3 regions of the Paenibacillus sp. FSL K6-1096 genome follow, and region 2 is predicted to be linked to each of the others. Evidence: predicted binding sites of a transcription regulator. Region 2 holds the regulator's gene; each other region holds the start of a gene.

Evidence for each region. The regulator LexA, encoded in region 2, represses DNA repair genes until DNA is damaged. The targets are predictions, from matches to a motif close to CGAACATATGTTCG.
Region 1: the regulator LexA is predicted to act here: its motif matches at 7,944-7,957, upstream of addB (helicase-exonuclease AddAB subunit AddB).
Region 3: the regulator LexA is predicted to act here: its motif matches at 3,314-3,327, upstream of MHI24_RS07810 (ImmA/IrrE family metallo-endopeptidase).

Annotation. Positions count from the first base shown of each region.
Region 1 covers NZ_CP150274.1:1,926,623-1,936,509, forward strand. The annotation lists gene MHI24_RS08490 (exonuclease SbcCD subunit D) at 1-77, opposite strand, end outside; gene MHI24_RS08495 (UvrD-helicase domain-containing protein) at 130-4,275, opposite strand; gene addB (helicase-exonuclease AddAB subunit AddB) at 4,278-7,841, opposite strand; gene MHI24_RS08505 (class I SAM-dependent rRNA methyltransferase) at 8,047-9,453, opposite strand; gene MHI24_RS08510 (Na/Pi symporter) at 9,554-9,887, shown strand, end outside.
Region 2 covers NZ_CP150274.1:499,256-509,142, forward strand. The annotation lists gene metH (methionine synthase) at 1-679, opposite strand, end outside; gene MHI24_RS02165 (FixH family protein) at 786-1,157, opposite strand; gene MHI24_RS02170 (HAD-IA family hydrolase) at 1,409-2,194, opposite strand; gene MHI24_RS02175 (hypothetical protein) at 2,229-2,756, opposite strand; gene MHI24_RS02180 (DUF896 domain-containing protein) at 2,805-3,014, opposite strand; gene MHI24_RS02185 (LysM peptidoglycan-binding domain-containing protein) at 3,124-3,534, opposite strand; gene lexA (transcriptional repressor LexA) at 3,731-4,357, shown strand; gene MHI24_RS02195 (L,D-transpeptidase) at 4,538-4,876, shown strand; gene MHI24_RS02200 (hypothetical protein) at 5,027-5,233, opposite strand; gene MHI24_RS02205 (hypothetical protein) at 5,314-5,535, opposite strand; gene MHI24_RS02210 (hypothetical protein) at 5,627-5,998, opposite strand; gene MHI24_RS02215 (HipA family kinase) at 6,204-7,010, shown strand; gene MHI24_RS02220 (serine/threonine protein kinase) at 7,014-7,592, shown strand; gene MHI24_RS02225 (HD domain-containing protein) at 7,763-8,752, shown strand; gene MHI24_RS02230 (GNAT family protein) at 8,924-9,511, shown strand; gene glnA (type I glutamate--ammonia ligase) at 9,823-9,887, opposite strand, start outside.
Region 3 covers NZ_CP150274.1:1,773,542-1,783,428, reverse strand. The annotation lists gene MHI24_RS07830 (HEPN-associated N-terminal domain-containing protein) at 1-411, shown strand, start outside; gene MHI24_RS07825 (DUF6199 family natural product biosynthesis protein) at 1,225-1,428, opposite strand; gene MHI24_RS07820 (undecaprenyl-diphosphate phosphatase) at 1,621-2,424, shown strand; gene MHI24_RS07815 (hypothetical protein) at 2,497-2,661, opposite strand; gene MHI24_RS07810 (ImmA/IrrE family metallo-endopeptidase) at 2,752-3,297, opposite strand; gene MHI24_RS07805 (YjfB family protein) at 3,427-3,603, opposite strand; gene MHI24_RS07800 (YjcZ family sporulation protein) at 3,768-3,926, shown strand; gene MHI24_RS07795 (hypothetical protein) at 3,976-4,158, opposite strand; gene MHI24_RS07790 (NucA/NucB deoxyribonuclease domain-containing protein) at 4,248-4,691, opposite strand; gene MHI24_RS07785 (glycosyl hydrolase) at 4,839-6,317, shown strand; gene MHI24_RS07780 (PH domain-containing protein) at 6,333-6,827, opposite strand; gene MHI24_RS07775 (hypothetical protein) at 7,027-7,659, shown strand; gene MHI24_RS07770 (YolD-like family protein) at 7,866-8,198, shown strand; gene MHI24_RS07765 (hypothetical protein) at 8,241-8,396, opposite strand; gene MHI24_RS07760 (M15 family metallopeptidase) at 8,595-9,281, shown strand; gene MHI24_RS07755 (WGxxGxxG family protein) at 9,359-9,808, shown strand.

The sequences.
Region 1 (9,887 bases), 1.4 Mb from region 2:
TGCTCCTGCTCCTTCTGCCGGCTTCTGCCCTCCAGCGTCCGCCCCAGATGCCAGTCTCCCGTATGCAATATGCGCATTACGCCCTCTTTTCCCCGCCTGTCTGCGGCAATCATAGATTAATAGAATTATTTACAGCCTGACTGCGTGTCCGCCGTCGAAGAAGTACAACCACACCTCACTGACCGGCTCGCCCAGAATATCCAGCAGCGCCTTGCTGTACAGCTCCAGCTGGAAGCGGTATTTCCCGGCCAGCGCCTCAAGCGCTCCATCGTGCGGCGCAACATAGTCTGTCTTGTAATCAAGCAGAATGAGGCGTCCTTCCTCACGGAACAGGCAGTCGATCACCCCCTGGATCAGCACGGTCTCTGTAAAATCACCGCCGCTGCCCCCGGCCAGGCCAGCCGCTGCTGCATCCAGGTAAGCCAGCCCCCGGTAAGCCTCTTGTGCAGGTACCGTGTAGCTGAAGGGCTGCTCCCGGGTCTTCCAGGAGGAATGCAAGAGCCTGTGGCCCAGCTCGCTCCGGCAGAACTCTGCAATCTTCTCCAGCTCCACCGCATCCGCCCGCTCCCTGCTTAGAATAGCCAGGCGGGCAAGCCGCTCCACGGTGGCCTCCAGCTCCGGCAGGTCCACCGGCCCCTCCAGCGGAATATGCTGCATGACGGTATGGTAGGCGGTTCCGCGCTCAGCAGGGGTCAGCCCACGCTGCTCCATGAATTTCGGCCGCTGGAGATGCAGGTTCTCCCTGTATCCGCTGCCGCTCTGCTCACCCGCTCCGCCAAGACGCGCCCGGTCCTCCAGCTGATCGTAGGACGGCTGCTCCAGCGACAATAATCCCTTCAGTTCAGTTACCGATGTTTTGGCCGGAATGGCCGAAGCTGCCCGGTAAGGATAGCGCCAGTCCAGTCTGTCCGCAATCTCCCCGGCTGCGGGTGTTCCCGGTACAGGCACAGGAGCGCCCTTGCGGAGCGACTCCAGCATCTGGGAACGCAGTCCGGCCGGATCGCTGTCTCCGCCGGCATCCTTGAAGGAGCCGGAGCCCAGCTCCTGCGCACTCTTCACCGTGATGCTCCAGGTAGATTCATCCCCGTGCAGCACCGTGGATACCGGACCTTCACTGCCCGCATACTTGCGCAGAACAGCAGCTGCGGGATGGCGGATCAGCGCCGGTCCCACCCAGTCCAGATAACTGCGGCCCCGAGCGAGCAGATGGTCAGCCAGCAGCAGCTCCTCCCGGTTCTGCATCGCTGCCCAGCCGGAGGCGGTGCGCGCCAGATCGCGGACGGTTCCGACCAGGATCATTTTGTCACGCGGCCGGGTTAGACCCACGTATAGCACACGCATCTCCTCTGCCAGCAGCTCCAGCCGCGAACGGCGGCTGATCGCCAGGAACGGCAGCGTCGGATAACTGACCCGGGTCTCCCGCTCCACGAAGCGGGGGCCGAAGCCCAGCTCCTTATGCATCAGGAACGGGGTATGCAGGTCCTGCCGGTTGAACTGCTTGTTCATGCCGGCAAGGAAAACCACAGGGAATTCCAGTCCCTTGGATTTGTGGATCGTCATGATCCGCACTCCCCCGGCTTCCTCTCCGCTGCCCCCGGCCACGCCCAGATCCCCGCCGTTCTCCCGCAGCCGCGAGATGAACACCAGGAAGCGGAACAGGCCTCTGGAGGAGGTCTCGTTCTCGAACTGAACCGCGCGGTCATACAGCGCCTTCAGGTTATTCTGGCGCTGGAAGCCGCCGGGAAGGCCGCCTACCCACTCCAGATAGCCGCTCTCACGGTAGATTCTCCAGATCAGCTCGCCCAAGCTGCCCTGACGGGCGGCTTCTCTCCAGCTCTCCAGCTGCCCAAGGAAGTGCTTCAGCTTCTTCTGGAGCTTGGGGGAAATCTCTGCCAGCGCCTCAGAGCCTCCGGTCCCGGCAGCAGCCACTTCACGCACAGCCCCCGGCTCCGCCGCTGTAAAAAGGTCATAGGCGGCCGCGGTCTCGTCCGCCGCATGCCGGGAACCGCCATCCTGACCCGGCAAGACGTATCCCGCCAATCCCATATCGGCAGGATAGCCCTGCTGAGTCTGATCTGCTCCGGCTGCGGCCACCACGGCATCATAGAAGGTTCCGCTGCTGCACAGCCGCACCTTGGCCAGCTCCTCCTCGCGCAGGTTCACCACCGGTGAGCGGAGCACACCGGCCAGCGGGATATCCTGGCGGGGATTATCAACAATCTGGAGCAGCGAGAGGGCAATCTCCACCTCGGTCGCCTGGAAATATCCTTTGTTCTGGTCCCCGTAAGCCGGGATGCCTTCATTCCGCAGCTCCTCAATGATCAGCGGCGTCCACAGCTGGGCCGCCCTCAGCAGAATGACAATGTCGCTATACCCCACGGGGCGCATGATCCGCAGACCCTTATCATAGATCATCAGCGGCTCGTTACCGGTCATCCCCGTCATCTGCGAGATGCGCCGGGCCATCGCGCGGGCTTCGAGCAGTGCCGTCTCACTCTCCGCCGCTTCATTCTCCTGCAAGGGCAGCTCGTCCCCTTCGGCCGGATCTTCAGCCGGCCCTTGGGCGGAGGACCCCTTATCAATCAATAGCAGCTCGGGCTTGAAGTAAGTATCCGGCCCTGCCGCCTCCGCCCCCGGAAAGCTGGCGCCATACACCAGCTCTGCACGTTCATCATAGCTGATCTCCGCTACACTGCTGTCCATAATCTGCCGGAAAACCGTATTCACGGCATGGACTACTTCCCGTCTGCTGCGGAAATTGCGGGCCAGATCGATAACCGTACCGCTGCTGACAGAGTTCTCTCTGCCGTCTTCAGCTTCCGGCTGGTCACCCGCCTGCTCAGTCATCAGCCCGGAGCTGAACCTGCGGTATTTGTCCAGGAACAGTCCCGGCTCCGCCAGACGGAAACGGTAGATGCTCTGCTTCATATCCCCGACCATGAAGCGGTTGCCCGGGGATTCACGGGAGATCAGCCGGACGATCTCCTCCTGCACGCTGTTGGTATCCTGATATTCATCCAGCAGTACTTCATCGAATTGGCTGCGGTACTCCACCGCCGCATCGGAAGGCAGCGGCTGACCCGGCAGGGAGTCGGGATGACGCAGGATCTTCAGGCAGTAATGCTCCAGGTCGCTGAAATCGACCAGCCCCCGGCCAGCCTTCTCCTTCTGGTAGCGCTCGCCAAACGTAATGACGGTATCCGCCAGCTCCTGCATCAGCGGGGCGGCCTCATGAAGCTCACCCAGGAAAGACTCTGCCGGACGCCCGAACAAGGATTTTTGCAGCTCCAGCAGGCTCTTCTTCACCTGGTCCCTGATAGACTTCACACTCTCCTGGAGCACCGGGTCAGTGAGATCCTTCTTGCAGGGCTTCAGCTTCCCGAAGGAGATCTCCATGAAAATATCATACAGCTCTGCCCACGGCTGTGACTCCACCGCATCCAGCAAGCCCTGCGCCATCTCCAGATCAGCGGCCAGATTCTCCGCATACGGGGCCGGCCCGCCGGGCTGAAGTGCCATCTCCCGCCCCTGCTCCAGCTGGCTGATCGCCCCTTTAAGCGTCAGTCTGGCTTCGGCCAGGATGCTCTGTACCCACGGTGTATGCCCCAGAGCTGCGGTATCCGGCACCGTAAAGCCGGCAGCGGTATCCAGCAGCCATTGCTCCGGCCAAGGGTGGCTGCGTGCAAAGTCATGCAGCCGCTGAATCAGCGAATGCACCGCATCATCGCTCCGTTCGCCGCTGAACCAGTCAGCCAGCCGCACGAACAGCGTATCCTCCCCGTCCTCTGCGGCCTCGCCGTATTTCTCCTCCAGCAGCTCTTCCAGCAGCTCCTGGCGCATCATTTCCGCCTCATGCTCATTCAGAATCCGGAAGCCGGGATCGATCGGAATAAGCTGGTAATACCTGCGGATCACCTCAAGACAGAAGGAATGCAGCGTTGTAATGGAGGCTCTGCCCAGCAGGGCAAGCTGGCGCCGCAAGTGTTCGCTGCCGGCCTCGCCGTCTTCCTCAATCTTGCGCTCCAGCGCCTCGCGGATACGCTGGCGCATCTCGGAAGCGGCTGCCTTGGTGAACGTTGCGACCAGCAGGCGGTCCACGCTGAAGCCCGCGTTCTCATTGCTGATCTTGCGGATGATCCGCTCCACGAGCACCGCCGTTTTGCCGGAGCCCGCTGCCGCCGCTACCAGAATATCGCTGCCGCTCTCGGCAATGGCGCGCCACTGGTCGTCGCTCCACAGGCTTCCTTCCGGCTTCGGTTCCGCTTCAGGTCTCATGCTCACGGTTTATTTCCTCCTTTACGGGACAACAGATCCCAGATGACATCCTTGCCCGGCTTGCTTAGCATGTTGTATCCATTGCCCTCCACCGCCTCATCGAACTGGCAGACGGGACGGAAGGAGCAGAAGGTGCAGGCGGTCTCCTGCTGGATGCGGTAAGGCTGAATCGCCACATCGCCTTCGGTGATACGTGTTCCAATATCTGATATCGTGCTGCGCACAGAAGACAGCAGATCGCCCCACTGCTCCGGTGTAGCTACAGAAGCGCTGCTATAGAAGCTGCCGTCGCTTTTGAGTGCCACAGGTACAATAGAGGAATAGCCCTTATCCAATGTGGTATCCATCAGCGAGACCACCTCGCGGTCTGCCGTCAGCAGGCCCTTCATCTTGAATCGCTTCATCAGTTCCTGCTCTGCCTGTTCCCGGTTCATACCGTTGGCGGAGGTCAGGAGCGGATCATGAACGTGAAAATAGAGCGCCCCCGCCGGCAGGGCCGTCCGGCCAAGCCATTGCTCCGAATAGGTGAGCAGCACATCCAGATAGGTCAGCATCTGCAGCGATAATCCATAGTAGACCTCATGCAGCTTCAGATCCTTCTGGCTGGATTTGTAGTCGATGACCCGCAGCAGAATTCCCTGCTCGCCTTCGGCCATGTCCACCCGGTCAATCCGGCCGACAACCTCCAGAACACAGCCGTTCGGCAGCGTAATCCGCAGCGGAGGCAATTCCTTGCCGGGACCGAAATCCAGCTCCAGCCCGACCGGCTCGAAGCTGCCTCTGCGCGCATGCTCACCGAGAATAACGGAAGCACGGCCGACAATGTTCTTCAGCTTGCGCGAGATATAGCCGTACCGCTTGCTGCTCATCAGAATTTCACCCTGCAGCAGCGGGGAGAGCCGGTCCACCGTCTTCCCTGCCTCAGTGCGGCATTCCTCAGCGGTCATGCTGCCCCAACTTCTCCCCTGCTTCTGCAATTCCTTGGCCATTTCACTGAGTGCTGCGTGGAACAGCTGGCCGATGTCCGGGGCCTGGAGCTTGTAGAGCTGGCGCTCCTTCAGCCGCAGTCCATAAGAGGCAAAGTGGGAGAACGAGCAGGCTACGAACCGCTCCATCCGCGACACACTGCCGCGCAGCGTGGACCCGCCATATAGCCGCAGACTGGTCTCGCGCTTCAGCTTAATGCCTTCGTTACGGTAAAATAGCGAACCCAGCATCTGTTCCAGCTTCAGCTTAAGCTGAAAAGAGGCCTGCCGGTCCGTTGCACCTTCATTGTCCAAAGGAAGGTCAGCCGGACGATCTGGTTCCCCTGCAATCCGGTTATAGACGTCCCACCATAGGGCGGGAATCTCCACCCCCTGCCGCCATTGCCGCAGCTGGAGCAGAAGCATCCTTAACGTCTGCTCGGGATGGCCAATGAAGCTCAGATGCACCGCTTCTTCATTCCCGCTCTGCGGGAACCCCGAGATGAATTGTTCTTCCAGCTGCTGCGGGAACATCACCTGCAGCTGGCGGATGACCTCCGAAGGCAGCAATGCCTTGCCCTCATCATCAGCGGCGGCATAGCTGATCCACAGCTTGCTGCTGGCCGCCGTCAGTGCATTGTAGATCAGGAAGCGTTCATCCAGCAGCTTGCGGGAGGAGCCGGGAGCCAGCTCCATGCCGCCCTGCTCCAGCAGCAGGCGCTCCCCCTCCGATAAAATCCCGTCTTCCTTGAATTGCGCCGGGACCATCCCTTCATTGAAGCCCAGCAGGAAGGCATACTTCACGCCCGAGACCCGGGTACGGTCCATCGTTCCGACCAGCACCTGGTCCAGCGCAGGCGGAACCAGCCCCATTTTAAGCTCAGCGAGTCCGGTCTCCAGCACGCCGGCGAACAGCTCAAATTCCATCCGCTCCCTGCCCATCATCTCGGCAATCTGGTCCAGCAGGCCGAGTACAGCCCCCCATAGCTGGCTGTGCTCGCGGGCCGTCTGCGGGCGGCCATGCTCCAGGGCCTCTGCCCCCATCTGCTCCAGCTTCCGGGCCGCAGCCGTATCCTCCAGCAAATCATATACGGCCCTGCACAGCTCCAGCCCGCTGCGGCTGGCCTTGACCCGCTGCCCGAACGCCTTCAGCGGCTCCGTGATTGCCTCCCGGCACGCCTCCATCCTGGCCAGCATCGCTTCATCTACCGCTTCACTGCCCTCCAGCGAGAGACGGGGGATGCCCTTCCAGGACTTCCCGTTCGTCCAGCGGGAGCCGTGAATTCCGCAGGCCAGCACGTAGTTCTCCAGTTCATCCATATGCTCAGCGGTAATGCTTCCGTCCAGCGGAAGCAGCAGCCCGGTCTTCACACAGCGGAACACATCCTCGTAGCGCCAGCCGCGGCGGACGATATCCAGAGCGGAGCGGATGAATTCCACCAGCGGATGATGCAGCTCATTCTTCTTCTGGTCGAGGAAGAACGGGATGCCGAAGTCCTGGAACAGCGGGGCAATCAGCGGCTCATAATCAGCGATATTACGCATAAATACCGCCATCTCCCCGTACTTGGCCCCTGAATCCCTTGCCAGGCTCAGCATCTCGCGCAATGCACTCTCCACCTCAGTCCGGCGGGAAGCTGCAGCGCGGACCGCTATCGCTTCTTCGACCGGACCGGCTGAGCCGGTCCAGCGCATCCGGCGCTGATAGCCGCGCTCCAGATGGGCAAGCGCGAGTCGGTCCTTGAACCGCGGAAGCACAGGCGGGGCCAGCAGCTCATCCCATACCTCAAGACCCAGCTCCTCCGCTATTCCGCGCAGCTTCACATAAGTTACCGCTGCCGGATGGAACAGGTCCAGCTCATGGGGTGCGGCTCCCGGCGGATAGATCCGGTCAAGCGTGAGTGCAATAGTCATCCGCTCCGCGTATTGCATCAGTTCACGCAGCACGAGGAATTCCTGGCTGGAGAACCCGTGGAAGCCGTCCACCCATATCTCTGCGCCGCGAATATATTCTGAGTGTCTGATCTGCTCCGCCAGTTCAGCCAGCCGGTCCTCTTCATCCATATACAGCTGGGACATCTCCTGCTCCAGCTCACTGAAGACCAGCCCAAGATCACCCAGCTTATCCGCCAGAATCGGACTCCGGGAGGAGACCTCCTGTATCCGGGCAAGCTGTTCCTCCAGATCTCCGGCTCCCAGACAGCAGCGCTTCAGCTCGGTATGCAGGCTGCTCAGCCGCTCCACGAATCCGGGCCTGTCCGCGGATGGGCCAAACAGCTTCAGCTCCTCCTTGCGGCGGCCGATGATCTTATAGATCAGCATCTTCTTGCCTTCCCCGCTGATCGGCAGATTCGCGCTGCCGCCGGTCTCCTGCTTCACCCGGTACGCCAGACGAGAGAAGCTGAGTGTCTGGGCGCGGAGACTGCCCTTCACCTGGCCCGCTGCCAGCAGGCCCCGTTCCGCGCCGAACGAGCCCTGCTCAGGAACAAGGAGAATGACCGGCGCGCCAAGCGGCTCCGCCTTCAGCCGCGAAGCCACCGTCTCCCATATTCTAGTAGTCTTTCCGCTGCCTGATCGTCCGATCAGAAAGTTAACCGTCATTTCAGCAGACTCCTTCCTTGATGAACACTCGTAATCTATGTGAATTTAGAATATATGTAACTCTCGTTTCCCTAGTATATCATACCTCTGCTGCCGCACTCCAGAACGTACGTTTGCCATTGTTTACAAATGACACAACAAAAAGAGCCTCTATAACAGAGACTCTCCTTGCACATACCGGCGATACCGCCGGATCTGCCGGTTCTTATTTGCTGCGCACCTCAAAGATGGCAAACTTCAAGTAATGTCCTTCGTTCACGCCGAGGATCTGCGGATGGTCCTTGCCCGCGGCCCGCCACTCGATCAATCTCAGCACTTTGCCGGCATCCTTGGCCGCTTCCATGATCGTATCCAGGAACAGTTGCGGCTGCATATGGTACGAGCAGCTGGCGGTAACCAGATACCCGCCTTCGTTCACCAGCTTCATGCCCTGCAGATTGATATCCTTGTAGCCCCGGCAGGCTCCGGCCACTGCGCTCTTGGTCTTGGCAAAAGCAGGCGGGTCCAGAATGACGACATCCCAGGTACGCCCGCCCCCGGCCGTCATCGGCTTCGCCGTATCCGGCTTGGCTGCTGCCTTGTTCCCGGGCTTCCCTTCCGCTGCCGCAGACCCGCCCGCCGCACGCTCCGCACGTTCCTCCTGGCCCTTGACCTGATTGCGCAGGTAGGCAAACGCATCCTCCACTACGAATTCCACCCGGTCGGTGAATCCGTTGATCTCCACATTGGCCTTTGCGCTCTCAATCGCATGGGCGGAGACATCCAGGCAGGTGACCTTCTTGGCCCCGTATTTGCAGGCGTGCAGCGTGAAGCTTCCGGTATGCGCGAAGCACTCCAGCACCGTGGCCCCGTCCCAGTAAGGGAAGGTGACCGGTTTACCGCTTTTATTGACCGGCAGCTGCTGCTGCGATCCGTCCTCTGCGGTTACATTCTGCATCGTAATCCCGCTGCGGGCGCCCCAGCCCTTCATCAGCGGAGCAATAGACGCGCGGTTCTCCCGTTGATCGAAGAAGTAGCCGGTCTTCTGGCCCTCTTCAATATCCACGATCACCTTCAGTCCGTTCTCGCTTACGGTAATGTGGCGCGGGCATTCGCCGTAGAGCACCCCTGTGGTCTGTTCCAGCCCTTCCAGCTCGCGCACACTGACATCGCTGCGCTCATAGATGCCGCGCGGCGCCATCACCTGCACCAGCGCTTCCACGATCTCGGAGCGGCGCTGATCCATCGCCAGGGTCAAGAGCTGCACCACAAGCACCTCGCCGAAGCGGTCAATGATCAGGCCCGGCAGGAAGTCTGCTTCCCCGTACACCAGACGGTAGGCGTCCGCCCCCGGCAGGAAGCGTTCCCGGTGCTTCAGGCAGTCAGCGAACCGCTGCACAAAAAAAGCGGTGTCCATCGCCGCCAGCCTCTGCTGCGATACAATTCTTACCCGGATCTGCGAAGCCGGATTGTAATAGCCTGTAGCCAGATACCGGCCCTGATGGGTCAGCACCTCCACCAGGCCCCCTGCCTGCGGCTCACCGTCCACCGAGGCCACTTCGCTGGCGTAGACCCAGGGATGTCCCTGTTCCAGTCTTTTTTTACGGTTGCGTTCCAGAATTACCGATGCCAATACGTTCAACTCCTGTTCTTGTTGTTCGATTCGTATACATGTCCTGCATGCCAGCTACATATATTGGGTACAACCCTTGTTCACAAAGGAGCCTGTCCTTATGATCCGTGAATTGCTGTTCCCTGTCTTCTACGGTCTTGTGATCTTCCTGGCCGGGATGAAGGTGATGGAAGCCTCGCTGGCAAGGCTGGCCGGCCCGCTGCTGAAGCGCAGCCTGCACAAGGCTACCTCCACCCCGGCCAAAGGCCTGATCGCCAGCGCCCTCTTGTCTGCGCTGCTCCAGAGCAGCACCGCCGTGACGGTGCTGACCATCGGCATGGTGAATGCCGGGCTGCTGACCTATGCCCGCACGCTGGGCATCATTCTCGGCAGCAACATTGGCACCTGCCTGACGACGGAGCTGATCAGCCTGCAGATCAGCACGCTGGCGCCGC
Region 2 (9,887 bases):
AATTAAGGCCGACAGAGATCGGCTTCAGATGCTCCAGTGAGATATAGAAGGCCTCAATGTTCTGTCCGGCCAGCGTGGTTCCCATTGGCTCAATGGTTCCCGAGATCATTACCGGCAGGGTAATCCCGCTCTTCTCAAAAGCCTTGCGGATACCGATGCTGCCGGCCTTCACGTTCAGTGTGTCCTGGGAGGTCTCCAGCAGCAGCGCATCGACCTTGCCGTCAATCAGCGCCACTGCCTGCTCCTCATAGCTGTCAACAAGCTCCTGGAACGTAACCCCTCCGGTAACGGATAGCGTTTTGGTGGTCGGACCCATAGCGCCAACCACATAACGCGGACGCTCCGGCGTATCGTACTTGTCCGCCGCATTGCGGGCCAGCCTGGCCGCCTCCAGGTTAATCTCCCGGGCACGCTCAGGAATATCATATTCGGCAAGCACCACAGAGGTAGCGCCGAAGGTATTGGTCTCAATCAGGTCAGCCCCGGCTTCCAGATATTTCTCATGAATATCCTGAATGACATCCGGCCGGGTAAGCACCAGCATTTCATTACATCCGTCCAGCGCTTCTCCGCCGAAGTCAGCACCGGTAAGCGGCACCTGCTGAATCATGGTTCCCATAGCTCCATCCAGAATCAATATGCGCTGCTGCAAGCTCTCAGCAAGTGTTTGTTTGGCCACGTTCAATCCCCCTAGTGAAACATTAGAGTTAGTTTAGCAGAATAAAGGGATTTGCGAAAGCCTTCCTTTCCACCCTGCATTATCTGTATTGCATACTTGCCTGCGGTTAGGGCTGGACCACCAGTTCCTTGCTGGGCATGGAATGCTGCGTCCTGGCTGTCACGTGGGAGGTCACCGTGAATGTGCCGGCCTCTTCAAAAGTATTCTCCCCGACATAGGCTCCCTCTCCAGCGCTTGTCCCTTCAATTTCAATCTTCTTGCTCTTGTCCGCCGCATCTGTAATTTCAAACATGACTTCCTTCGCGTCATCCACCGGCTTCCCTTCTTGGGTCACAACCGCCTTGAAGCTAACCTTGCTGCCCGCGGCAACCTCTTCCGGGCTCCAGCTAAGCTCCACCTTGATCGGCTGCATCGAGGACCCCGCAGCAGACATATTCATGTCACCATGTTCATCCTTCGAGCATCCTGTCAGTGTCATTCCCATTATCAATCCTATAAGTCCTCTGCGTAACCATAGCTTCCTCATCTGAAGTCCTCCCGGCTCATCAATAGATTCTTCCCCATGCTTACAATGAAAGTCAGATTGCTTTGTTCCTATTATACACATTATATTCATTTTGTCAGAAAGAAGCTTGATAAACTCTGATTTCCCATGAGAATAATCATATACAAGAGGAATACAACAAAAAAACCGATATCCTCGCGGGACACCGGCTCTCTCTGTTTCTATTATAGGGAGTGTACAAGCGGCAAAAGCTCTGTCAGATGGCTAATCTGGTAATCCGGAGTAATCTCCGGGTCAGCAGCCTTGCCGTTCCGGTTAATCCAGACCGTAGTCAGCCCCGCGCCAAGCCCGCCGAGAATATCCGTGGTCAGCTTGTCTCCAACCATGATTCCTTCTTCAGGGGCGATATCCAGGAGCCCAAGCGCATGCTCGAAGATTCCCTTGTCCGGCTTCCCTCTGCCGAAGCTTCCCGAAATGACAATGTGGTCAAAATAGGGAGTCAGCTCAGGCACACCGTCAAGCTTCTCCTGCTGGAGTGCCGGGCAGCCGTTCGTCAGCAGCAGCAGCTTCACCTTGCCGCGCAGCTCGTCCAGCACCTTAAGCGTCTCTTCATATATATAAGGACGGCTGCGGCGCTCAGCAGCGAACTTGTCCGCCAGGCGGGAAGCCAGCGCTTCATCCTCCACCCCGAGCGCGGCCAGTCCCCGGCGCCAGGATTCGGTACGGTAGACCGGGGCCAGCTGTTCAAGCTGGCGGAATTCCGGCTGCTCTCCGGCAGTGAAGTTAGCCCACAGTGCCTCATACGGATTAATGCCGATCAGCTTCGTGAACGGATAGGTCTCATACGATTCATAGAGCTCACGCGCTTCCCTGCGGACAGCAGCCTCCAGCGCCTGCGGATCAACAGCATCTCCGGCAGCCTCGCAAGTGTAGCGGAAGGCTTCCTCCACACTCCGGTCATCCCACAGCAGTGTATCGTCAAGGTCAAATAGTACGGCGGTAATCGGCATTTCGTTCTCCCACTCCCTATGCTGGTCTGTTATCCTATTCGTGCACTACTTCAATATTGTTGTTCTTAGCGAACTGCTCCAGATGTTCTCCCATTGCAGCGGTGTCATAACGGTTGATCAGTCTGGAGAAAATCCACTGCTTGCGCTTCCCCTTATATTTGATGGCAACCATACCACGGGACAGCGTAATCTTCTCGATCTCTGCCGCAGACAGGAAGCGTTCACGGTTGAACTTGATGGTAGACAGGCGGGCGCGTTCAATCTTAAGGAACGGACGGCGGAAGAAGAGCAGCGCGGCAAGCAGGAAATACAGCACTACCCCCAGCCAATTGGCCAGAATTCCGCTGCCTTGGGCCTCATCTATCGAGCCTACTACCCAGAACATTATGCCGAGCAGAACAAGCACGAACGGAAATACGATATTGCGCCCTTTGAATAGCTCGAAGCTCTTGGCCGCAGCCTTAGAGCCTGTAGCATAGATGGACTCTTTCCCTTGCTTCTTTCGTTGCTGGTTAACCTGTTTCGTGTTGCGTTGAACCATTCTTTCCCAAGAACGGGACATGTCAGTTCCCCCTAGTCATCCTGTATTCATCTATGAAAAGACACCGGACTAATGCTTCAGCCCGTAATTGCCTTCTTCATCCTCCGGTTTATCGACAATCTCAATTGTCTCAAGCTGGGCGCGGAAGTTCTTCCGGATGTTGCCCAGATAGATCTCGCGGAGCTTGGCGCGTTCCGCCAGTTCTTCCTCATTCAGGCCGCCGTTCTTCGCCTTGCGTGCTAATTCATTGATGCGTGCGACCACTTCGTCAATATTCAATACGAACCCCTCCCTTTAAATTCATTCTAACTTTGCCATGAGAAAAAGAGCTTGTCAAGGTCTTCCCCCTGAAAGCTCTTAAGGTCTGTCACAAGTCTTCTTCATTCTGTCAGTATTCCGGCACAGTCAGTACATCTCCGGCCTTAATTCTGCTGCCCTCCAGGCCGTTGCTCTTCATAATTCCTTCTATATATACAGCGGTTCTCATATCCTCGGGCTTATTCTTCAACGCAATACTCCATAAGGTATCGCCCGGTTCCACCACAACCCGCTTCTCCTGCTTCAGCACCGGAACAGAACCGGCGAAGACATTACCCACTACCGTAAATCCGGAGATAACGAGCAGCAGCACCAGCGCAACCTTCATGAAGCCGATCTGGCGGAACAGGGATGAGAACATAGCCAGCCTCTGAAGTCTCCGCTTCTCAATCATCATCTGAATACGGGCAGAATTACGCTCTGGAGCCGCTACCTTGTTATCATCTTTATATATGCTTTGGTATGTACTGTATTTTAGCATTGAAATCATCCTCCAAACACTTGTTCTTACTTTCGCCAATAATATAACACGAACATGTGTTTTGATCAATACTTTTCTCGAACATTCGTTCTGTTTATTTTCGGAGATATATTTTCCTCTTTTTAGAACTTATGTTTGTACGAACGGCAGTTCTATGTTATAATTTTCCCAAACATACTATATGGGGTTGATTCCGATGTCCAAGATTTCAAGTCGTCAGCTGGCGATCCTGGAATTTATACGTAACGAAGTCCGCAGCAAAGGTTATCCTCCGTCTGTCCGTGAGATTGGCGAAGCTGTCGGACTGGCCTCCAGTTCTACAGTACACGGTCATCTGGACCGGCTGGAGAAGAAAGGCCTGATCCGGCGCGACCCTACGAAGCCCCGTGCGATTGAATTGCTGGGCCAGGAGGATTCAGAGAATGTGCACCAATTCGTCCAGACCGTTACACGCATCCCGGTTGTAGGCAAGGTTACCGCCGGTGTTCCTATTACCGCTACAGAGAATATTGAAGACTACTTCCCGCTGCCGACTCATTATGTAGGCGATAACAAGGTATTCATGCTGTCCGTATTCGGCGACAGTATGGTGGATGCCGGGATTATGAACGGCGATTACGTTATCGTCCGCCAGCAGCAGACTGCCGACAACGGCGACATCGTTGTTGCCATGACTGAAGAAGATGAAGCTACGGTCAAGACCTTCTATAAGGAACGCGACCACATCCGGCTGCAGCCGGAGAACCCGGCTTACGAGCCTCTCCGCCTTAACCGCGTGACCATACTGGGCAGAGTCATCGGATTGTTCCGCGATATTCATTAATCTCCCCCTCCAAGAACAGGCTGCTTTCGCATCATGCGGAAGCAGCCTGTTCTCTGTTTATGAATATGCCAAAAACACCAATAGCGAACATTTGTTCTGTTACGGCGTTTTTGGCATATTTTCTGTGAACCTCTCTATTCCTCCGCACATATCCTGATTACAAAAGGAGTGCTGATCCCTATGCCCAATTACCGTATCATTGTAGACCTCTCGCAGCGGATGCTCTATCTGCTCGACAATGATGTTGTCACCCGGGGCTTCCCGGTCGGCATCGGCAAGATGCTGACGGTCTCGCCGGTCGGCGAATACACTATTATTAACAAGCAGCCTAATCCGGGCGGACCCTTCGGCGCGTTCTGGATGGGACTGTCCAAGCCGCATTATGGCATTCACGGCACCAATGACCCGGCTTCGATCGGACATATGGTCTCCCATGGCTGTATCCGCATGTATAACGCAGATGTCCTGGCTCTGGCTGCGCTAGTCCCGGTCGGCACCCGGGTCACCATCAGGGAGTAAGCCCCCGGCAGATTACCTGCGCCGAATTTGGCCGGTATGAGTCCAGCCGCCGCCGACACAAAAACCCTTCTGACGCCGGATACGCCACAAGGGTTCTTTGTCTCGGTATACATTAGACTGGAATGGATGCTATGGACTAAAGCACGCTTCTCAACAGACGGAGCGCCTTGTATTTAAGCGAATGGCTTCACGGATAGACGCTCTGGCAGCCAGCAGCTCTCTTCTGGCCCGAGAACCTCTGGGGACTCTGCGCAGATTCTCGTTGATTTCTTCCAGTCTCTCCAGCAGGATGGCCCGCTGTGCAATCAGGACATTAATGGCTCTGCGAATCCGGTTACATTCTCTTTGGGTTATCATTACACCTCTTCTACGTTTCATAGTATAAGAGATACGATAAGCCGCTCCGAAAACTGTGTGACCCGGCATTAACTTTACACTTACTTGTTATTCAGCTGCACCCGGAACTCGTATTCGTCCCGTCTATAGGTCATGCCAGCCAGCAGAATATACTCCGGCGTCCATTTCTGCACAGGTCCGGCATAATCAGCGATGACATGCGGTTTGCCGTCCTCCAGCTGAATCACATAGACTTGAACCTGAGCCAGCGCAGCAGCGAATAAGTCAGCATCACTGGACAGTACTTTATAAGCCGTATCCAACTTCGTTCCTCCTTGTTCCACACCCGTAATTAAAGATTCCGCTAGAATCTATTCAATTATACCGGGTTCTGGAACAATATGTAAACCATATTTACAGCTTGACAAAGATGATTTTGAACAACCCAATATACTTCTTGGCCGCCTCGCCATCCCCGGTAAAAAATCTCGTATTCTTAAGGTCCGGCACGCTGAAAACAGAGAAGAAGATGTAGTTATCCCTCTTCGTCAACGACTCAACGACAGGCTGGGCCACCAGCTTGGTGATTCCGTCGCCGATCTCCTGGCCAATCGTATTCTCCAGATTTTTCACCGCATATTCACTGAACTCTTCCTTCCCCGGATTGGTAACCGCCAACACCACCAGAATAAGTATCAGTATCAGTATCAGGACCAGAAACGATTTACCGCCCGATCTCCTGCGGACTCTCCGAGCCGGACCGGACGCATCATAACGCGGATTCATTCTTTTCCCCCTCGGCTAAATAATATAAGTCATCTCTTGAAGCATGCCCCCAGCGGATTCATTCAGGACAAGCATTAGCACTATGACAACCTTCTTATAATCCCCTCCTATGCCTGCCGCGAGGATTCTTCCGCTTAATGATATTATCCCTCTACCCATACCAATAATTTTACATTGAATACTTTATTTTGTAGAGGTGATTCCAGTGATCCGTGGAGAGAAGTATTTTAAGCCTATTCAATCAGGATTCAGCCGCCCACACTTAATCTTATGCACAGACGGGCAGTTTTACATTCTAAAATTAAGATCTAATCCTCAAGGAAATATGGTTTTGGTCAATGAGATTATTAGTTACCGGTTAGCCTTATTGCTGGATCTCCCAGTACCTAAAGGAGAAGTAATTCTCTTGGAAGAGCACTTCATCTCACAAACTCCACAGCTCCAAACGGCGAATGCTCAAGCAGGCCTGCATTTCGGAAGTTTATTTATTCCGGATTCAGTCAATTTAACACATGGAACTGATCTTTCCCGGGTTGATAATATTGTGAAAGCAGCTGATATAATCTTATTTGATTATTGGGTGAACAATAATGACCGGCATTTATTCAACGGTGCAAGTACCAACCTTTTAGTGACTAACTCTGGAACACCGCATTTATGGATGATCGACCAGGCCAACATCTTGAACGGCCCGCATTGGGATGAGCATTCCATCATAGCTCATCAGCCTTATATTTCTACATATTGGGGTGAAGTCTACCAGAAATTTGTACCTTATCTTGATCAAGAATTTCCCTTTAAGAACTCGCTACCTAACTATGAGAATCTGAATAGCTCTGTCTTAACGGAGGTTGTATCCGATTTACCGCAAGAATGGGGATTCCCGGCACAATCGGGTCATGCGCTTGTCAATTATCTGTTATCCAGATTAACTCTGTTACCTCGCGCAATTGAAGCGGTTCATATTCATTTTCCGGTTTGGAACTATTATTTCCGTCAAACGGAGGTGTAACTGATGGATGACTTCACCGCTATCCAAGTTTATCCTGGAATTCAACAGGCAGGCGTAAATTATCAGGTAGCTTTTTACAATCCTACTTCCCTCCCTTTCATTGGCGCGGGTGCGCAAGGAGCTGTTTTTCTATTAGATCCCAGCAAATGCATAAAAATCTATGCTCTGCCTGATGATGCAAAAAAGGAGGCCGATGTACTTAGACACGTTGGCTCCTCGACATTCTTTCCAAAATTATATGGTTCCGGCTTCAATTATAATGTGATGCAATTCATACAGGGCTTGGGATTAGATGGGTATTTACATCACTATTGCTTTGACGATACTCTTGCTAACAAAATAATTGCTTTGCTTGACGAGATGAAACGCTTGGGTTTGACACGGATTGACGCCGCATTGAGACACATTATTGTTACTCCTTCACAGTCACTGATAGTCATCGATCATGTGCACTCGCTGCATACGCACTCCCCTAAACCTCATCTCCTTCTTGCTGAACTCAAGAATCTAAACTTAATGTCATGTTTCATGGAGTACGTTAGGGTTCATAGACCTGATCTTTATGAGTATTGGAGCGTATAGCATTCAACTTCCTGCAAAAAGAATCATCCCGGGAGATAAAACTTAACAAATTTGGGAATTTCCCTTATATTATTACGTGAGGGCTTTGCCCAATCTTTCCCTTCAGCTTTAGAAGTGAATTTATAAGCGGTAAGAATAATAATCTATGAAATCCCAGGAGGTAACATTGCATGGATTTTCGCTTAAGACTTGATGGTGCTTTGAACGAAATTTACGAACCTCTGTGGAAGCTACGGATTCCGCTCTCTGATGCTGAAAAAGCATTGCTCAGAAGCAAGAAGGTGCGGCGGCTTCATTTTATCCGGCATGGCGGAGCTTCTTTCATTAATACCCACCATACCTATAGCCGCTTGCAACATACGTTAGGTGTATTTGCGCTTACGGCCCATTTTGAGCCGGACAACCGTACGTTGCGGGCAGCAGCATTGCTGCATGATATCGGACATGCGCCTTTTAGTCATACACTAGAATCCCTTCCAGAAGTGGATCATCACGAATGGACCAGGGAAGCTTTATTTTCTGAGGAGATTGTTGACATCCTGTCTCATTCGGATATTTGCGCTACAGATGTCATGGACTATATAGATGGTTCAAAGCGGAGCATCTTGAGGAACAAGGACGGGGTTCTTCATGCAGATCATTTGGACTCCTTGGTCAGAAGTGCATTTATCGGTGGTTATCTGACTATTACTACTGATGAACTTTTTGAAGCGATGAGCTATAGTAATGGAAGTCTTCAGTTCACATTGGAAGCTGGCAAGCGTGTCACCGGGCTCATATGGGAAGAGGCCCACATGCAAGCTTCCCTGGCTAACATCGGCGTAAACGCGATCATGAGGAAACTGGCTGGCCGCTTAGTACATAAAAATGAGCTTGAAACAGCTAAGCTGCCGCTCATGACGGATACGCATATCGAGCAGTTACTTCTTAATAATCCGGACACACAGGTTGAGTATGAAAAGCTGCTTATGGAATCATGGCGGATTCGCGTGTCCCGGAATAAGCCTGCTTTTCCAGCGGAAACAGCCGTTTTGAACAAACTCTATCTCGCGATGCCGCTCGTCCAAGGCGTTATGATTACTGAATATTCACCAGACTATCTAGCTACGATTGACCAACTAAAACAGCTTCTAGGCACGTATTACGTTTGGTGGGAGTAGACGCCTTAAAATAAACATACTTCGGAATAACTTATATAATTAATTGTCTTAGATCTACACCATCTAAGTATTGTCATCATGTTAAGATTACTTAGAATCAAAAAGTACCCCCAAAATATATATTTCATACGATAAACTTATAGAGTCGCGATATTATTTGGAGGTGTACTTATGCGAAATATAGATTATACAAACTATTATTGGCAAGATGATGAAATTAGATTGCGCTCAATAGAGGCCGAGGATTGGGAAAGTATATATTTAACTGCATTTGATACCCCTGCCCGTCGTTTTCTGGAATGTACCATTGAATTGCCGCCTACTATCTCGGGTGCGAAGAAATTCATCGAAGAGAATGTTGAATTTAAATCCACTAATGGCCGAATCATGTTTACTATTGAAAATATAAACGGTGAAACGGTAGGTGGTATTAATTTAAACAGCATTGACGAGAGGAATGGTACTTTCAGCATAGGTATTGTAATTGATCACCCCTATCGAGGTAAGGGCTACGGCACCAGGGCAGTGCATTTGCTCTTAAAATATGCATTTTTCGAGCGTAGACTTAATAAATTCAATGACTATGTTCTGGACGGAAACGAGGCATCGGCTGCTATGCTAAGAAAAGTAGGGTGCGTTCAAGAAGGAGTCCGACGTCAAATCTTCTATATCAATGGTAGTTATCATGATTGTATGTTGTTTGGTTTAACAAAGGATGAATATAGGGATCTTCTTCATAAGGGCCACCAAAATAACTAATCATGCATTAACCTATCAGAGACATTCAGTTCAATTTTTTCTTGTATGTCTTCACCACAATCTGACTTAACTCTTCGCGGCCGCCAAATGTATTCGGTATTCCGCATACATTCCACCCACACACACATAAAGAGCACTTATCCACGGTCAGCAGATATCAATCATCATACAAGTGGAAACGGCTTTGCTGTCCTTTTAAAGGACGGTTCCGTTTCAGCGAGAAATAGAAGGATAAGTTATCGTGTGAAACAAATAAATTCTTATATTTCAAAAAAGCCCCCAGCGCTCAAAGCGCCAGGGGCTGCTGTATCCTAGTAAAGCGTCATGTACTGATCTCTCTCCCACTCGTGAACCTGGGTGCGGTAGATGTCCCATT
Region 3 (9,887 bases), 1.3 Mb from region 2:
CGTGATGATAAGAAATATGTGACAGTAGGGATTTTTGAGAATTTAAAAAATCTAAATTTATTAGATCTTTCGAAACATATTCAGTTTCCTAGTCTTTTTGATGAAGAAAAAAGACATCTAAGAAATGCTGTGATTTTTATAAGAAACCTTGTTTATGATTTATCAATGCCTGTTACTAAAAATAATATTGAGCACATAGAATATGTTCCTACCCAAATTGTTACGGAATTTTTCAGACGTGTATTCACTATGGAAAATGGTGAGAAAATTCATGGGATTCTCTACCCCAGTGCAAGAGTGAGTGGTGGAGTATGTTGTGTTCTTTTTATTGAGAATGAAGATTGTACTCAAGATCCCAATGATACTGATAAAATGCTTAATTTGAGTACACTAAATACGTCTCAATTATAAGCAAATATTCTTAATAAAAAGCTTTCACTTCCGGCAAACTAGGGATAAATCTTGTTTCTGCTGAACCATAACGCCCTTTCCCTAAGCTCAGATGGTTAGAGTTGCCAGAACAGCGAATAAATCCTGGATTGCTCCAGGATTTATTGGTCACATAATTGGTCACGAACTCTTTATAATCCAATTTACCTTATAGTCCCGAACTCCAATAAAATCAACGATTCACTAATAGAGTTTAGGGCATATATCCCTTTCCTCTATATCAGTTGGTTAGAGCGGTCGGCTCATAACCGATTGGTCACAGGTTCGAGTCCTGTAGGGCCCACTTCACTTAAGTCTCTTGCTTAGCAAGGGGCTTTTTATTAGCGTTCAACCTCTTTTAAACATAGAAATATGGGCGAATAAGGGGTGAATCAATGAAATTATTAGACGGTCTCTAGCTTCTTTTAAGGAGGTTAGAGCCAAGTTGAGCAGAAGTATGAAGAAGACACCCGTATGCAAAGAGTACGGCAGCCGCTGGAGTAAACGGCAGGCGAGCAAGGCTGTGCGGAGGTACACTGAGGATATCCCGTTTGGGAAGTGCTACCGCAAGATTTATTGTTCTTGGAATATTAGCGATTGGAGATTTTACACGCCTTATGCGCAAGCATTTAAGGAATGGGAGACCACTGGCAGCACTTGGCGCAGACAAGTTAGCTTTCAGGAAATGGCTTTGGACTGGAATAGAAGCTTTAAAAGAAAGTAACAAAAGAAGCCGCCGGCAGGGAAGCGCCGGCGGCTCTTTTTGACATGTAGCTTACCATTCCAATCCACTCCCTAACCCAACATCGAAGGCAAAAAGTACAAGAGAAAAAAAATCAGGACAATCACGCTGGTGATTCGGCTCATCATGAGGTAAGCATCGCTGGGCTCGGAGTCGCCTTGGACCATCCAGCCATATCGCAGATGCCAGCCCATGGCCGGGAAGAAGATATTCAGGACTGCAATGATTACAACTAATATAATAAATAGAACAGCCATATTATTACCAACTCCTTAATCCATGTACGCACACCGGGTGTAATAGGTTGCACAAAACAGGAACTTCTCCCTCCAAGTGACACTACTGTCACATCCTGCTCCCGGATTGTTAGGTGATTCGATGGGGGATTCCTGAGCTGTCCCTTATACTGGAAATAGAGTGATCTATTTCAGAAAGGGGATTATTCACCAGTGACTGATGCAATCAAAGCCATAATATTAGGGATTATAGAGGGACTGACCGAATTCTTGCCGGTATCGTCTACCGGACATCTGGTGCTGGCCGGGGATCTGCTGAAGTTCGAGGGAGATACGGCCGTCACCTTCAAAATTGTGATTCAGCTCGGGGCCGTATTGGCCGTGCTGCTGCTGTATTGGAAGAAGTATCTCCATATTGGTGTCAATATGCTGAAGATGGACTTCTCGAAAAGCAAGGGACTGAATGCCATACATATGTTCCTGGCCATGATTCCGGCCTTAATCGTGTACCTGCTCTTCAAGGACTTGATTAAGACTCACTTGTTCGGCCCTGAGCCGGTCCTGATCGGGCTGGTGGCGGGCGGCATCCTGATGATCTTCGCGGCACGCAGCAAAAGAGCCAAGACGGCGGAGACCGTAGATCACCTGAATTACAAGCAAGCCTTCGGCATTGGGCTGTTCCAGTGTCTGGCCCTGTGGCCCGGCTTCTCGCGCTCAGGCTCGACCATCTCAGGCGGCCTGCTGCTGGGGACCAGCCAGAAGGCCGCTGCCGACTTCACCTTCCTGATCTCCGTACCCGTGATGTTCGGGGCGAGTCTGCTCGATCTGTACGACAGCCGGGATCTGCTAAGCTCAGATGCGCTGACATTAATGCTGATCGGCTTCGTGACATCCTTTGTGGTGGCGCTGATTGCGGTGGTAACGTTCATTAAGCTGATCAAGCGGCTGCGCCTGGAATGGTTCGCGCTCTACCGCTTCGTCCTGGCCGCACTATTCTATGTAATTGTCATCCTGTAATCCCCTAATCCACAAGCTTAACCCTGCCGGACATCCGGCGGGGTCACTTGTGTGCGGGCCGCTTAAGACAGCTCAGCCGTATTCCTTAGGCTCCTGAAGCAGGATGGAGAAGGTCTTGGTTCCATGATCTACCTCAATCGTCTCAATACCCACGAAATCCGGAATTTCAGGATGCACTGCATCCACACTATAATCAGGATGAGTCAGCAGTAATTCGATGACCTGCAAGGCGTCCATGTCGATCTTGATCCCCTTTACAGTAGAATCTCACCATGTATAGAGGTGCTTACTGGTCTATATCTCTATCCCGTATTATCCCCGCATCGCTTAGCGAATATGTCTGTGGATGATATTTCTGTCTTCGCCCCGTTCCATAACGGCCATAAGCTGCCCCTGAAAAATCCGCCGTTGGATCTGGTCAATCCGCTGCACCGCCAGCGGAACCGGGACCTGGAAGGTTACCGCCAGTTCGGCAACGGCATCATCGCGAAGCTCAGGCAGGGTGCCCTTAGAGATCATCGAATAGGGCATGGAGGCGTACAGAATGAACCGCTCGGATTCATCCCTCTGCGCTTGTGTGAACTCAGCGGGCATCAGGGTCGATTTCCCGGCATGGCGCAGCAGGTGGCAGAGCTCATGAAGGAATTCCAGCCGCTGAAGCTCGGGAGGCAGCCTGTTGTCGATATACACGCTGTACATTCCGGCCGCAGCTTCCACCGCCTTGCTTCGGACATCCAGATAGTGGACCCAGATATTCAGCCGGTCCGCTATGTAATCGATGGAGATGTCGGACGGCTGGCGGACCCCGATCCGCTGATAGAGATCCTCTGTCCATTGCTCCAATGCTGTCATCTGATAATAACCTTGCATCATCAATCACCCCAATATAAGATCGTATGTTCGTATTATTGGCCAAAAGAAAAGCCCTAAAGGGCTAAGCAATCCGCCTCCAAGCGGCGGCTGAATGGAACGGGTGTTCCTATGTATGTAAGCATAAAGGAATTACACTCGAATATCAAGTGTTTTTCCCAAGCTGGGGTGCGGGGCCTGGCTCAGCATCTGGACCATACTCTGGGCCTCGCTCTGGGCCTGCTCCTTGGCAAGACTCATAACCTGCAGCCCTGCGGCCTGCTGTAACGCAGACTGGCTCATAACCACGGATAAAGCGGCAATATCCATAACAGCAACCTCCATCAGGGATTTGAACCCGGTCTTTCCTCTCTTATATCGGCCGATGGCCGCCTGTCCGTTAGGTGAATGTGATTTCTTTGCCGTAAGGCCCATGCATCGGGACGGAATTTCACATATTCTGTGCTGTATTCAATATTCAAGAGGAGGAATTAATGATGGGAGCAGAATATGGTTGCGGTTGTGGAAATAACGTTGGCGGAGTAAATCAGGGACCTCCAGTCGTTCCGGTTGTCAGCCCTTGGACTTCCACTGGCGCTATTCTGGTATTGTTCATCCTGCTGGTTATCATCACTAAAGCCTGTCTGTTCTAAAAAGACCTGCAGCGAAACGCAGCCCTGAACGGCCCTGTGCCGGACAGGGCTATTTTTTCTTATTTTTGCGGACTGTGGGCCCGATCTGGCGTTTGATTCTGCCGGTGGCTGCATCGATTTCGACAATATAGAGTTCTTTGATTGTTCCGGCGAGCGCGAACCATTCCTGTAAGGCTTCAGCCTCAGACATCGGTCCATACAGCCGCCTGCCCCGGTAACAGATATAGAACACTTGCGGCTCTCCATCTTCTTTATTAGCTCCCCTTTCATTGTACGCTTCATTCAAATGAAATGGGATAAAACAACAAGAGCCGCTGACGCCTATTTGAACATGAACTCCACCCTGGTGCCGTCGGCAAAGTCCTCCAGCTGATTGCCTACCCAGCTTCCTGCCCCGCGGTTATCGCCGGGGGTTATGTACTTGATATCTGCGCCGGCTCCACCCTCCGCACACATGGCCATCGGCCATTCGTCGCGGTCGTAGCCTTTTTTGACGGGCACGCCCTTCAGGGATTCCTTGCGGTTCTGCTCGGCTTCCTTCCGGTCAATGGTGCATACCGCCGGATGCCCCTTGCGGATCGCCTCACGGATGTGCTTGGCTGTCTCCGGGAACCGCTGTGCCGGGAATTCCAGCTTCACGGCCTCGGATTGGCCTGGTGCGGGCTGCGGCAGCCACTGTCCGTTCTCCCCGAACCCGAACCAGTAGGCAGCCAGACTGAACAGAAGAAGGATGACGAGACGGATGACGGATTTACGCTTTTTCATATCTGCTCCTTGTACGGTGTTGTAATATAGCCTGCGGCTGACATTAGTATAGCATTGAAACCGCCCGGATGGCTGGATATTCGCCGTGCTGAAATTCCACAATTCGTCATAAAATGTACAAACACATGGTAAAGGATGGTGGAAAATGTGGAAGAACGCAATCTGAGGGACCTGCTGGACTCCGCTTCCCGGCTGATTGGCGATGTGCAGTGGCAGGCGGCTTTTCGCAAGGTGCAGATGGCTCCCGCAGATGCGGAGCTGGCTGATCCGGCAAGGAAGCTGCTGGGGACGCTGTACTGGCTGCAGGGGCAGGGGATCATCAGCGGGCTGCATGATTATCTGGAGGCCCCGGACGACCTGAATAACAAGCTGAAGAATACGGCCGGCACGTATGCCGGAGTCCATGGTTATGAGATGGGGCCAATCAGCAATCAGACGGAGCAGCAGATCACCAGCCAGCGCCAGGGGGTGACGGACAGCGCCATCCGCTGGCACAAAGCCGGGGGCATTGTAGCGATGAGCTACCACGCCAATCTGCCGGGAACTGCCCCGGCCTGGACGAATGTATCGATGAGCCTCAGTGAAGCCAATTTTACCCCGTACATCACATCCGGAACGCCTCAGAACAAGGCCATGCTTGCAGAGCTGGATAAGGTCGCAGTCTTTCTCAAAAAACTGCAAGACGCCGGCGTTCCCGTCCTCTGGAGACCTTACCATGAGATGAACGGCGGCTGGTTCTGGTGGGGGCAGAAGTCCTCTTTTGTCACCCTATGGAACCTCATGTTCGACCGCTACACCGTCTATCATCAGCTGCATAATCTGCTGTGGGTATGGAGTCCTAATGCGAAGAACAAGAATAGTGAGGACCCGGCGAAGTATTATCCCGGCAGCGGCAGAGTGGATGTGCTGGCAGCGGATATCTATGACGGGGATTACAAGGATAGCCATCATGACAGTATGTGGGATCTTGGACGCGGCAAGCTGATCGCCATTGGCGAGAACGGCCAGCTTCCGCAGGCTTCTGTTCTGGCAGGTAAGCAGAATAAATGGAGCTACCAGTTAACCTGGGGCAAGCTGCTGTATGAGCAGAATAAGGAGGCGGCGATACAGGCTTTTATGAAAGACAGCTTCGTGCTCTCCAGGGACGAGTATGCAGCCAAAGCAGCCGCCTTCGATGCCTCCGCAGGAGTGCTTCCGAAGCCGGGACTGTACGGGCAATACTACAATAATATTAAGCTTAGCGGCACACCTGCCCTGACCCGGACGGATGCCAATATTAACTTCGCCTGGAGACAGGCCTCGCCCGGCCCGGGGGTCAACGCAGACCTGTTCTCGGTACGCTGGAGCGGCAGACTGAGTGCAGCGTTCAGCGAGACGTATACGATCTACTCCTACTCGGATGACGGTATCCGGATATGGATCGACGGGAAGCTGGTCATTGACAGCTGGATCAAGCAGAGCGGGGAGGAACGGAAAGGCACGGTGGACCTGATTGCGGGGAAGCTGCATGAACTGAAGGTGGAGTATTACGAGAACCAGGGAGATGCGCGTGCGGTGCTGATGTGGGAGAGCAAGAGCCAGGGCAGAAGCGTGATTCCGCTGGAGGCTCTATACCTCCCTGAATAAGCAGATGAAGACAGATCAGATTTGTTCGCGGTAGCTGATGTTGTTGGCGATTTTCTCATCGCGGACAGCCTGGCGCAGAATATCCTTAACCTCATGAGCCCTACGGATTCTATAGAAGGGAAGCTGTGGAGATGAAGTATCATCCGACAAAATAATAAGCGTTCCAATGCCCAGAATACGCTGCATAATGGACTGGGTGACGGAGAAATCGTTGACGCGCAGCAGCTCGATTTCTTCGGCATCCTTACCGATCAGCCCGCTTCTCACCTTGATCCGCTGGGACGTAATCGTGTATCTCGTCGTATTCAGCCCGATCAGCCCCTTGAGACGGTCGGAGATGCCGGCAGGCTTGCCCTGCCATAGCTCGGTTTCCGGCTGGGAGCCGCCGCCTCTGCTTGTAACCGTACGTTGTGAACCGCCCGCCGCAAGATCCCCCGTGTCCGCTCCGCATTCTCCGCAGAACTTGGCACCTTGCTTGTATTCTGAACCGCAGGCTGTGCAATAAGGCATAGGATCGCTTCCTCTCATTTGACAGATAGATTCATTATAATATAACGGAAATCCTCCGTCATCACAGGAACCGGACCGGATTTCTATTCATTGCATACGCTTTACTGCAGAAAGATGTTTCATTTCCTCCGCTTTTACAATAATTTCATTTGCGCTTAACCATAATCGCGATTATTCTGTTAAGTGGAGGGATGACAAGATGAGACAAGCTTTACTGGCGGGTGTGCTATTTGCTGTTCTGGTCCTTAGCGCCTGCGGGAATAACAGTGCTGAACCGGCTTCCCATGAAGAGGTGCAGAACACGGTACTTAACTTTTATAATGAAATGTCGAAATTCGACGAAATGGGTAAAACCTCGCTGGAGAACTTCAATGCTACACTAACCTCGTATTCCACCGGACAAGCCACCGGCAAGGAACTGCAAAAGGCTCTAGATCAATTCCAGAATACTGCCTCCGAGATATCAGATCAGGTGAGCGGGATTAAGATCTCGGGGAGCCTGCCGGACACCATAGAGACATTGCTGAGAGAATCCTTCATTGCCTTCAAGAGTGCGTATGACCTTAAGGAGCAAGCCTCCAAGAGCGCGGTGTCACCGGATGTAACCGCTGAGGAATTCAACGCCATGAACCAGCAGGCAGACGTAGCCATGCTCTACGGCATCTCCAAGCTGAACGAAGCCAGACTGGAAGTGGGACTGATTACGTCAGAGGACGGCCTGCAGACCAGTGTGGGAACCGGAACTGAAGCGGATGCCGGAACCAAGAAGGATGCAGCAGATGCTGGCAGCAACACAGGCTCGGAAAGTGCCCCAGGGACTATAGCAGACTAAAGATAATTGCATAAAAGAAATCGGATGAAGGCGCTTCACAGCTGAACTGTAGGCGTCTTTTTGCTGTGCATAGGCCCTTTGCTCTATTCCTCTTAGCCTGCCGGGATGACATTAATTTCTGCTTGCCTAAGCGGCCGAGCCGCAGCTATAATACAAACATATGTTCTGTGTTGAGTGGAAAGATACATCAGATAGGAGGAACGGAGATGGGCAAGAAGCTGGAGGATAACGGATTAGCAGAGCGCAGACGGATTATTTCCTCGTATATGGAGCAGGCAGGAAGGGTGGAACGGGAGACCTGGCATAGCCTGAGGCCGGTGCTGGATGCGCAGAAGGTGGAGGAGATTGAGCATACGCTGGCCTTGTCGCTTCGGAGTCATGTGCGGGTAACGGTTGAATTGTATAGCCCTTTGGAGCGGAGACGCTTAAGCGGATTTGTGACTTCCATCCACACCCACTCGCGTGAATTCAAGCTGCAGTGGGCGGAGGAATGGAAGTGGCTGCTGGTAGATGATGTGGTGGAGGCTTATATTGTCTAGGGTGAAGACAGGACGGGGAGCTGTGGTGTGAAAAGAATCCGGTTATTCCCCGCTATCCGTCTTCTCATACGCAATAAGTGTGACCTCCGGGATTCCGGTCATCTTGGCAATCGCGGATTCAGCCTCGCGGATCACCTCGACGACCTCCTCCCGGTTGTCAAATGCCGCGATACGGTAGCTGTTGCTGTGAATATCCATATTCATTCCGCCTTTCTGAAGGGTTAGGAGTTTACAGTCTATATGCTTATTCTGGCCGGAGCGGCCGGAATTTATCAGGAAGCGGCGGATGGAATTCGTCGAATCCTATGCTTTTATCGGGAAAATGGGTAGTTCTCCGGGAAACTGGAGCAAGCCGTCCGGCACAGACATGCATATACTGTACCAGGGGGTGAGTATATGCTTACGCTTGAGCAAGTGAAGAGCAAATCGGCAGGAAGGCTTAGCAATCTGCATCCGGCCGTGCTGGCCGGGGCCAACGAGCTGATCAGACGAAGCTATAACCGCGGGGTCCCGATCATTATCACGCAGGGAATGCGCACCATCGCAGAACAGAATGCACTGTACGCACAGGGAAGAACGAAGAAGGGCAATATTGTGACGAATGTCCGCGGCGGCAGCAGCTATCATAATTATGGACTGGCGGTTGACTTCGCCCTGCTCCTGCCGGACGGCAGGAATGTGTCCTGGGATATGAACCGCGACGGGGATGGCGACAAGGTCGCTGACTGGCAGGAGGTCGCGCAGGAGGCGAAGAAGCTTGGCTTCGAATGGGGCGGGGACTGGACCTCGTTCAAGGATTACTCGCATCTACAGATGAGCTTCGGACTGACCACTGCAGAGCTGCGCGCCGGCAAGAAGCCGACCGCCCAGCAGGTGAAGGCCGCGCTGAGCATGATAAACGGAGGTGAGCCAGACGTGAACAAGGATACTCCGGTCAATATCACACTGAACGGCCGCAAGCTGACCACCGGACTCATGGATAACGATACAACCTATGCACCGGTACGGACCATAGCCGAAGCGCTTGGAGCCCAAGTGGCGTATGATCCGCGCACCAAAACCGTGAACATTGTGAAGGAATAAAGTTCTCTGTATAGACCGTGTCCCGGATGGGGAAATTATCAGCGATAAACCACCATCCATGAAGGGGGCACAATATTTTGAACAAGCTGATTACAACGATTGCCTGCGGTACAGTTCTGTCCATGAGTCTGCTCGGAGCCGGTGACATCTCCGCAGCAGCAGGCGGTATGACGACCACGACTCCGGGCGTTATGAGCACCTCTGCTCCAGGCATGAACAGCACCACCACTGACGGACGTATGGGCAATATGGGCGACCACATGATGGACCGCGGCAACACCATGATGAATAATACCCGCGATACCTTGCGCCGGGATGATACCATCATGCGCGACAAAATCCGTACCGGCGACAACAGCTCCGTCTCCCCGCTGTCCAACAATAACACCACGGGCCGCTACCGGGCACAGAGCACCACCACGAACAACAACAACGACAACCGCTCCAACTGGGGCTGGCTCGGTCTGCTCGGTCTCCTCGGCCTGGCCGGCATGCGCAGCAGAACTGGTGAGCGTGACCGGCATTAGACCGGGAAGCACCAACAAGAAATTGAGTAGAGACAAAGCCCGTATCAGCTTCGGCTGGGCGGGCTTTTGTTGCAGTCAT